2 linked regions of the Tenggerimyces flavus genome follow. The protein of the gene in region 2 interacts with the protein of the main gene of each other region in a pairwise test. Links are inferred from orthologs where the notes say so. Each region holds a gene or a part of one and is shown on either strand. Other genes may lie near its edges.

What was found.
Region 1: the proteins of JOD67_RS35290 (region 2) and JOD67_RS17150 interact in binary tests that used the Escherichia coli proteins (3 or more experiments, as listed by UniProt). The link is inferred for Tenggerimyces flavus from one-to-one orthologs.

Annotation. Positions count from the first base shown.
Region 1 is NZ_JAFBCM010000001.1:3,650,326-3,654,632, forward strand. Bases 968-3,711 are described here. They hold JOD67_RS17150 (tyrosine recombinase XerC), read left to right. Parts: upstream 968-1,751; coding sequence 1,752-2,672; downstream 2,673-3,711. Other genes in these bases: JOD67_RS17145 (DEAD/DEAH box helicase), read left to right, coding at 968-1,691; JOD67_RS17155 (murein hydrolase activator EnvC family protein), read right to left, coding at 3,010-3,711. Outside these bases: more of JOD67_RS17145, read left to right, coding at 1-967; more of JOD67_RS17155, read right to left, coding at 3,712-3,777; rpsB (30S ribosomal protein S2), read left to right, coding at 4,094-4,307. UniProt on the Escherichia coli protein: Site-specific tyrosine recombinase, which acts by catalyzing the cutting and rejoining of the recombining DNA molecules.
Region 2 is NZ_JAFBCM010000001.1:7,585,270-7,589,651, reverse strand. What follows is about bases 1,128-3,946. They hold JOD67_RS35290 (helix-turn-helix domain-containing protein), read right to left. Parts: upstream 3,097-3,946; coding sequence 2,158-3,096; downstream 1,128-2,157. Other genes in these bases: JOD67_RS35285 (phytanoyl-CoA dioxygenase family protein), read left to right, coding at 3,114-3,935; JOD67_RS35295 (hypothetical protein), read right to left, coding at 1,663-1,842; JOD67_RS35300 (FAD-dependent oxidoreductase), read left to right, coding at 1,128-1,684. Outside these bases: JOD67_RS35305 (winged helix DNA-binding domain-containing protein), read left to right, coding at 1-723; more of JOD67_RS35300, read left to right, coding at 743-1,127; JOD67_RS35280 (ATP-binding protein), read left to right, coding at 4,100-4,382. UniProt on the Escherichia coli protein: Transcription factor that regulates the expression of several genes involved in the transport and metabolism of L-arabinose. Functions both as a positive and a negative regulator.

The DNA.
Region 1 (4,307 bases), 3.9 Mb from region 2 along the record:
GCAAGGCGCTGTCCCGCGTCATCCGGCACGGCATCGGCATCCACCACGCCGGCATGTTGCCCAAGTACCGGCGCCTCGTCGAACAGCTCGCCCAGGCGGGCCTGCTCAAGGTGATCTGCGGCACCGACACGCTCGGCGTCGGCATCAACGTGCCGATCCGTACTGTCGTCTTCACCGCGCTGAGCAAGTACGACGGCGTCAAGACCCGGCACCTGCGCGCCCGCGAGTTCCACCAGATCGCCGGCCGCGCTGGCCGCGCCGGCTACGACACCGCGGGCACTGTCGTCGTCCAGGCGCCCGAGCACGTCGTGGAGAACGAACGCGCGATCGCCAAGGCCGGCGACGATCCCAAGAAGAAGCGGAAGATCGTCAAGAAGAAGCCGTCCGGCGACTTCGTGTCCTGGGCGCAGCCGACGTTCGACCGGCTCGTCGCGGCCGAACCCGAGCCGCTCACCTCCAGCTTCGCGGTCACGCACTCGATGCTGCTGAACGTGATCAGCCGCCCTGGTGACGCGTTCGACAGCATGCGGCACCTGCTCACCGACAACCACGAGGACCGCCCGGCGCAGCTCAGGCACATCCGCCGCGCGATCGCGATCTACCGCGCGCTGCTCGCCGCCGGCGTCGTCGAGCAACTGCCGACTCGCGACGAGGACGGCAGGTTCGCCCGGCTCACCGTCGACCTGCAGCTCGACTTCGCGCTCAACCAGCCGCTGTCGCCGCTCGCGCTCGCCTCGCTCGAACTGCTCGACAAGGAGTCGCCGACGTACGCGCTCGACGTGTTGTCGGTGATCGAGGCGACGCTGGAGAACCCGCGCCCGGTGCTGTCCGCCCAACTGTCCAAGGCGAAGGGCGAAGCGGTCGCGCAGATGAAGGCCGACGGCCTCGAGTACGAGGAGCGCATGGCGCTGCTCGAGGACGTCACCTATCCGATGCCTCTCTACGACCTGCTCGAGGCGGCGTACGACCTGTATCGCCGCGGGCACCCGTGGGTCGCCGACTACGAGTTCAAGCCGAAGTCCGTCGCCCGCGACATGTTCGAGCGGGCGCTCACCTTCACCGAGTACGTCAGCTTCTACCAACTGGCGCGGTCCGAGGGACTCGTACTCCGCTACCTCGCCGACGCGTACAAGGCGCTGAAGCAGACCGTGCCGGAGTCCGCGCGCACCGAGGAGCTCGTGGACGTCATCGAGTGGCTCGGCGAGCTGGTCCGGCAGGTCGACTCGAGCCTGCTCGACGAGTGGGAACGGCTCCGTACCCCCGACGGCACCGAGGTCGACGCGGTGCGCCCGGGTGGGGCCCCGAAGCTCACCGGCAACGTCCGGGCGTTCAAGGTGCTCGTCCGGAACCACCTCTTCCGCCGCGTCGAGCTGGCCGCGCTCCGGCGCTACGACCTGCTCGGTGAGCTCGACGCCGAGTGGGGCTGGGACGCCGACCGCTGGCGCGAGGCAGTCGAGCCGTATTTCGAGCTGTACGACGTCCTCGGCACCGATGCCGACGCGCGCGGCCCGCACCTGTTGATGATCGAGGAACGGCCGGACGTGTGGGTGGTGCGGCAGATCTTCGCCGACCCCGAGGGCGACCACGACTGGGGCATCAGCGCCGAGGTCGACCTCGCGGCGTCGGACGAGGCCGGCGAAGCCGTCGTCCGCATCGTCGAGGTCAACCAGCTCGGCAGCCTGTCGGCGTGACGTGCGTGATGTGCGTGGCGCGCTTGCCTCGGGCGCTGCGGCGATGCACCGTCGACTGTGATGCCTGAGGAACTGCCGGATGGTGCCGCCGAGGTGGTCGCGGAGTTCGCCCGCCACCTGGCGGCCGAGCGCAACCTGTCGCGGCACACCGTGCGTGCCTACACAGGCGACCTCGCCAGCCTGCTCGCCCACGCCGGCGTCGCCGGCCCCGAGAACCTCGACGAGCTCGACATCCACGTTCTCCGCGGCTGGCTCGGCCGGCTCCAGGCCACCGGCAAGGCCCGGACCACGCTCGCCCGGCGGGGCGCGGCGGCCCGTACGTTCACCGCCTGGGCGCATCGACGGGGGCTGCTCGCGTCCGACCCTGGGCTGCTGCTCGGCACGCCCAAGGCGCACCGCACGCTGCCGCCCGTCCTCCGCCAGGACGAGGCCGCCGAGCTTCTGCAGGTGGCCATGGTCGCCGCCGACGACGGCACGCCCGCCGGTGCCCGCGACCGGGCGATCCTCGAACTGCTCTACGCCTGCGGCATCCGGGTCGGCGAGCTGGTCGGCCTCGATGTCGACGACCTGGACTTCGACCGCAACATCGTCCGCGTCATCGGCAAGGGCGACAAGGAACGGTCGGTGCCGTTCGGCCAACCCGCGGCTGCCGCGGTGAAGGCCTGGCTCGCCGTCCGCCCGACGCTGGTCCGGAACGGCAGCGGGCCTGCTTTGTTCCTCGGCGCCCGCGGCGGAAGGCTCGACCAGCGCGCCGTTCGGCGGCTGGTCCACCAACGCCTCGCCGACGTCCCCGGCGCCCCCGACCTTGGGCCGCACGGACTCCGGCACTCCGCGGCCACCCACCTGCTCGAGGGCGGCGCCGATCTTCGGAGCGTGCAGGAGCTGCTCGGCCACGCGTCCCTGGGGACCACGCAGATCTACACGCACGTCTCGACCGAACGGCTCCGCAAGGTCTACCAACAGGCCCACCCCCGCGCCTGACGCGAGCCGGTCTGCGTGGCGTCCGCGCCGGTGGCGGCCCGCCGATGGACGCTGGTGGGCGTTCCATCCCAGGCGGCGGAGCAAGCGGTGGAGCAGGCGGCGGAGGGTGGTCATGCGGACCTCCGGAGGCGCCGGCGGACCTCATCGAGGTTGATCACCGCGCCCGGTGCGGCGGGTGTGCGTGGTGGCAGGGCGCGGCGGCGCGTCACGCCGGCCACGACCGCTTCCGCGGTGGCCACGCCCGCGCCGCTCCCGCGCTCTGCCACTGCCGATGGGCGGTGGCGGGCATGCCATCCCAGGCGGCCGAGCAGGCGGCGGAGCAGGCGGCGGAGGATGGTCATGCGGACCTCCGGAGGCGTCGGCGGACCTCATCGAGGTTGATCACCGCGCCCGGTGCGGCGGGGGTACGCGGTGGCGGGGGAGGGCTGCCGCCGGTGGGTGGTAGGGCGCGGCGGAGCATTACGCCGGCTACGACCGCACCCGCGACGGCGCCGGCCGCCGGTGCGGCGAACGGGCCCAACGCATCCGCCAAGGCCGCCACCCCCGCGCGCTGCGGCCCAGCAGGCGCCGCGACCGAAGGCGAGGGCGACGAGGCAGCCGAGACCGACGACGAGTCCAGCGGCAACAGCCGCGGCGGGCCGAGGCCGACCAGGGCGAGCGGGTCCAGATACTCCGCGCCGCGCTTCAGCCCCCAGTGCAGGCAGGTCCGACCTGTGCAGTGACCGGCCGCCTCCACCGTTCCCAAGGCGGCACCTGCCGCCACCCGCGTCCCCACCGTCACGGACGAAGCCACCGGCTCGTACGTCGACCGCAGCTCCCCGTGCCGGACGACAACCACTCCGCGACCGGCGAGCACGCCCGCGTACGACACCTGACCCGCGCCCGCGGACCGGACGGTCTGCCCCGCCGACGCGGCCAGGTCCACGCCGCGGTGCCCAGCTCCCCACGGCACCGGCGGCGGGTGGAAGCCGCGCAGCACCTCCGGGCGCGGCGACAGCGGCCACTGCCAGGCCGTGGCACCAGCCGAGGCGGGACCCGTGCACAGGCACCACCACCCCAGCAGGGCCAGGACCACGAGCGCGAGGCGAGTCGATGGATTCGTCATGCGTCGATCTTGGCCGGGGATGACACGGAGCGGAGTCGCTCGAACGCAACCTGTGGACAACCCGTGGAATCCGCGCGCTGTGGACGAAACGACGGCCACCGAGAGCTCAACCAGCGAGTCCAGTAGACTTGCGGAGGTATCCCGACCACCCAGCAGTGGCCGGGGTGTTCATGCATGACATCACGCACGCTCGCATGCCGCTAGGTAGCGGGCGCACCGACTCGGTCCCAGCACGCTGGGAAGCGGTGCGCGCGGGCGTCAGGGGCGCCGGTCGACCGACCGGAGCCAGGAACCGAGACCAGGAGGTAACGCGGCCATGGCCGTCGTCACCATGCGCCAGCTCCTCGAGAGCGGCGTCCACTTCGGGCACCAGACCAGGCGCTGGAACCCGAAGATGAAGCGGTACATCCTCACCGACCGCAACGGCATCTACATCATCGATCTGCGCCAGTCGCTGGCCTACATCGACCGGGCGTACCAGTTCGTCAAGGAGACCGTCGCCCGCGGCGGTGCGGTGCTGTTCGTCGGCA
Region 2 (4,382 bases):
ACCCGCGAGCAGCTCGCCACCAAGGTCGGCAACCAAGCAGGCGAGCACCTCGGCGAGAAGCTCCGCGAGAGCTGGGGCGCGCTGCTCAAGCCGGCCGCGTTCGAGGGCGCCCTCGCGTTCGGTCCGAGCGACGGACAACGCGTCCGCTTCGTTCGCCCCGACCAATGGCTCGACCAGACAGACCTGCTCGCCCACGACCCGGCCGAAGCGCTGGACGAGGTGATCACCCGCTACCTCGCCGCCTCCGGCCCGAGTACGAGGGAGGAGCTCGCCCGCTGGTGGGGCCACCAGCCGGCCGATGCCGGACGCGTGCTGAAGGGCCTCGGCGACACGGTCCAAGAGGTCGACGTCGAGGGCACGAAGACGTACGCGCTCACCGACCAGCTCACAGCGATCAGCAAGGCCAAGCCGCCGAAAGGCCACGTCAAGCTGCTCCCAGCGTTCGACCAGTACGTCATCACCGCGACCAAGCAGGTCGAGCACTTCACCCCCGCCGACGTGGGCGACCGCATCTACCGCAAGCAGGGCTGGCTGAGCGCGGTCGTGCTCGTCGACGGCCGGATGGACGGGATCTGGAAGCACGAGATCAAGGGCAACGCCGTCGAGGTCTCCGTCGAGCCGTTCGTCCCGTTCTCGGCGAAGACCCGCAAGGCCGTCGAACGGGAGGCCGAGCGGCTGAGCGGCTATCTCGACAAGACCCTGAGGCTGGACTGGACCGACTGAGCCGCACCATGATCGCCTCATGACACGGGTCCTGGTGGTCGGTGCGGGCGTCGTCGGGCTGACCTGCGCCATCCGGTTGGCCGAGGCGGGCTACGAGGTCGACGTGTTCGCGCGCGACCTGCCGCTGGAGACGACGTCCGCGGTCGCGCCCGCGCTCTGGTATCCGTACCGAGCCTTCCCGCACGTGCAGGTCACGGCCTGGTCGGCGCGGTCGATGAAGGTGTACGCGGGTCTGGCCGACGAGGCGCCCGGCTCCGGCGTACGGATGCGGTGGGGGACGGAGCTGTTCGGGCAGGCGGCGCCGGACCCGTGGTGGATCGAGGCTGTGCCGAAGCTGTCCCGGGTGGCCTCGCCGCGGGAGGGCTACGTGGACGGCTGGCGGTTCGAGTCGCCGGTGATCGACACTCCGACGTACCTGCCGTGGCTGGTCGAACGTCTGGAGAGCCTCGGCGGAACGGTGACGCGGATGGCGTTCTCGCAGCTGCCCGACCGGGCGCCGATCCTGCTGAACTGCACCGGCCTCGCGTCCCGGCACTTCGCCAACGACAGGACCGTGACGCCCGTCCGCGGGCAGGTCGTCGTGGTCGAGCAGGTCGGGCTGACCGAGTGGATGCTCGCGCACAAGGACCGCAACGAGCTGACGATGATCGTGCCGCGGGAGAACGACATCGTGCTCGGCGGTACGGCCGACGAGGGTGACTGGGAGCCGGACCCGCGCCCGGAGACGACGGCCGCGATCCGCGAACGTGCCGCCGCGCTGGTGCCGCAGCTCGCATCGGCGCGGGTGATCACCGAGAACGTCGGGCTGCGCCCCACGCGGCCGAGCGTCCGGCTGGAGGCCGAACGGGTCGGCGCGCAGCTCCGCGTGCACTGCTACGGCACCGGCGGCTCCGGCTACACGATCGCCTGGGGCTGCGCCGACGAGGTCCTCGCGCTGGTTCAGGACCGCACGACGCGATAGCGCAGTCCGATCTCGCCGGCGAGGTCCTTCGCGAGCTCGCTGGGCGGGGCCGGCGGCAGCCAGTCGGCCGCCATCCAGCCCATCGCGTGGTCGGGTCCGGCGACGAACCCGTCCAGCGACATCGAGGTGCCCCAGACGACCTTGCCTCGCGTGGTCATGTGCGTGTCCCTTCCGGTGGGTGGTCGCCTCGTACTGACGACGCGCCGCCGAAAACTCATCGGAACTGGAGAGCGGCTAGGACCTGTGGCGTACGTCGGTGGTGCTGGCGGATGGCGCCGATGCCGCTTTACCTGGCATGTGGGTGCTTCACGCGGGGTGTATCCCAGGTAGAGCGGCAAATGATCATGTAAACATGATCATTTGCCGTCGCTGGGGAGTCGGTCGGGAGCCACCGGAGAGCCGTCCAGGAGTACCCGGGGCAGCCTGCTCGTCGGCGATGCCAAGACGCCGCTGCGTCGCTCCAGCCACTTTCGTCACAGGCGCTCGGGGGAGTGCAGCTCGGCTCGGAAGGCGCGTGGTGAGGTGCCGAAGCGGGCGCGGAAGACGCGGCTGAAGTGGAACGCGCTGACGAAGCCGCACGCGGTCGCGACCTGGCCGACCGCGAGGTTCGTGGCCTCGAGCAGGGTCGCGGCGTGGCGGAGGCGGACGTCGCGGAGCGCCTGCATCGGCGTGCGGCCGGTCTCCTCGGCGAACAGGTGCGCGAACCGCGACGGCGACAGCGCGACCTCGCGGGCCAGCGACCGGACGGTGTGCGGCGACCCGGGGTCGGCGGCGAGGATCGCCTCGGCCCGCCGGACCCGCGCGTCGCCCGGATCGCCCGGCTCACCCGTCGCGCCGGCCGCGGTGGCGAGCAGCAGGATCTCCTCGACCCGCCCGGTCGCGAGCTCGCGCGCCGCGGTCGGGACCGCCATCGCCGGCACGGCCGGCAGAGCGGACGGAGGCGGCGGCGCGCCCACCCCCGACCAGCGCGCGTCGGCGTGCATGCGCTCGAACGCCGCGTCGATCCGCCCGTGCACAGCAGCGGGCACGGACCGTACGACGAACACCCGGTCACCCACCTCCACCGGCCGGAGCCAGCCGTGCCAGGACGTACGCGGCTGGAAGTGCACCCACCAGAACGTCCAGCGGTCCGCGTCAGGCGCGACCCCGTACTCGTGGTCGACCTCCGCGCCGAGAACGACCAGGTCACCGGGCCGGGCGAGCACCTCGGCCCCACCCTGCCGGATCCGCCCAGCGCCGGCGAGTGTCCAGGTCAGCAGCCAGCTCGACGCCCCGCCGGCGCGGCGCGCGGCGTACCCCGGACGCTCGTCGAACCACCCCACCACGAGCAGCTCCGCTGGCGGAGAGGGCGTGGTCGCAGCAGGATCAGGCAGGTTCGCAGCCTCGTCGGGCATCCACACAGTCTGCGTCATCGACCTACCGTCGAACCATGACGACGCTCACCAAGCCGGCCCCCCTGCCGCCGAGTGAACGGCAGCGCTTCTTCGACCAGGGCTACGCGATCGCGCGCGGCCTGTTCGACCAGTCCGAGATCGACACGATCGTGGCCGAGTTCATGGCCATGCAGGCGGGCGGGTTCATCAAGGGCCATTTCGAGCCGAAGCCGCAGAACGAGAACCAGCACAACGACCCGCTGCTCGCGTTCCCCCGGGTGATGCACCCGCAGGAGATCAACGAGCTCGCGCTGCGGTACCTGCTCGACGACCGGCTCGAGACGATCCTGCGGGACCTGTTCGGCGAGGAGGTCCTGGCAGCCCAGAGCATGTTCTACTTCAAGCCGCCGGGCGCCCGCGGCCAGGCGCTGCACCAGGACAACTTCTACCTGCGCGTCGAGCCCGGCACCTGCATCGCGGCGTGGATCGCCTGCGACGAGATCGACCGGACGAACGGTGGACTCGAGGTCGTCCCCGGCACGCACGCGATGGACGTCTTCTGCCCGGAGGAGTCGGACTCGTCGGTGTCGTTCACCCGCGACTACGTCCCGCCGCCGCCCGGCCTGGAGCCGGTGCCCGTCGACCTGTCGCCGGGCGACGTGCTGTTCTTCAACGGCAGCCTCGTGCACGGCTCGGGGCCGAACGCGACCGCCGACCGGTTCCGGCGCTCGTTCATCTGCCACTACGTCGGCCGTTCGTCGGAGAAGATCTCGGTCTGGTACCCGACCCGGACCATGGACGGCGCCCGCTTCCAGGTGCCCGAGGCTGACGGCGGCGGCCCGTGCGGCGACGAGGTCGAGGCGATGGGGCCGCACTAGCTCGTTCGCGCGACAACAGCCCTGCCGGCGCATGTCCCGGCGGGGCTGTTTCGCGTGTGGCGTGGTTGGAACGCGCGTCGGACTGGGGGTTAACTCGACGAGAACGCCCTGGCCTGACAGCCTGGGGCCGCGAAGCACAGGGCGAGGGCTGGGAGGACGAGTCGGTGTTCAGGCGGATCGCGGTCGTGAACCGTGGCGAGGCGGCGATGAGGATCGTCAACGCCGTTCGTGAGCTCAACGCGGAGGGTGGCGAGCCGATCGAGACGGTCGCGCTCTACACCGACGGGGAGCGGACGGCCACGTTCGTCCGGGAGGCCGACCTCGCGTACGCCCTCGGACCCGCCTCGAACCGGCCGTACGTCGACCACGCTGTGCTCGAACGAGCCCTCCTCGAGACCAAGGCGGACGCCGCCTGGGTCGGCTGGGGCTTCGTCGCCGAGGACCCCG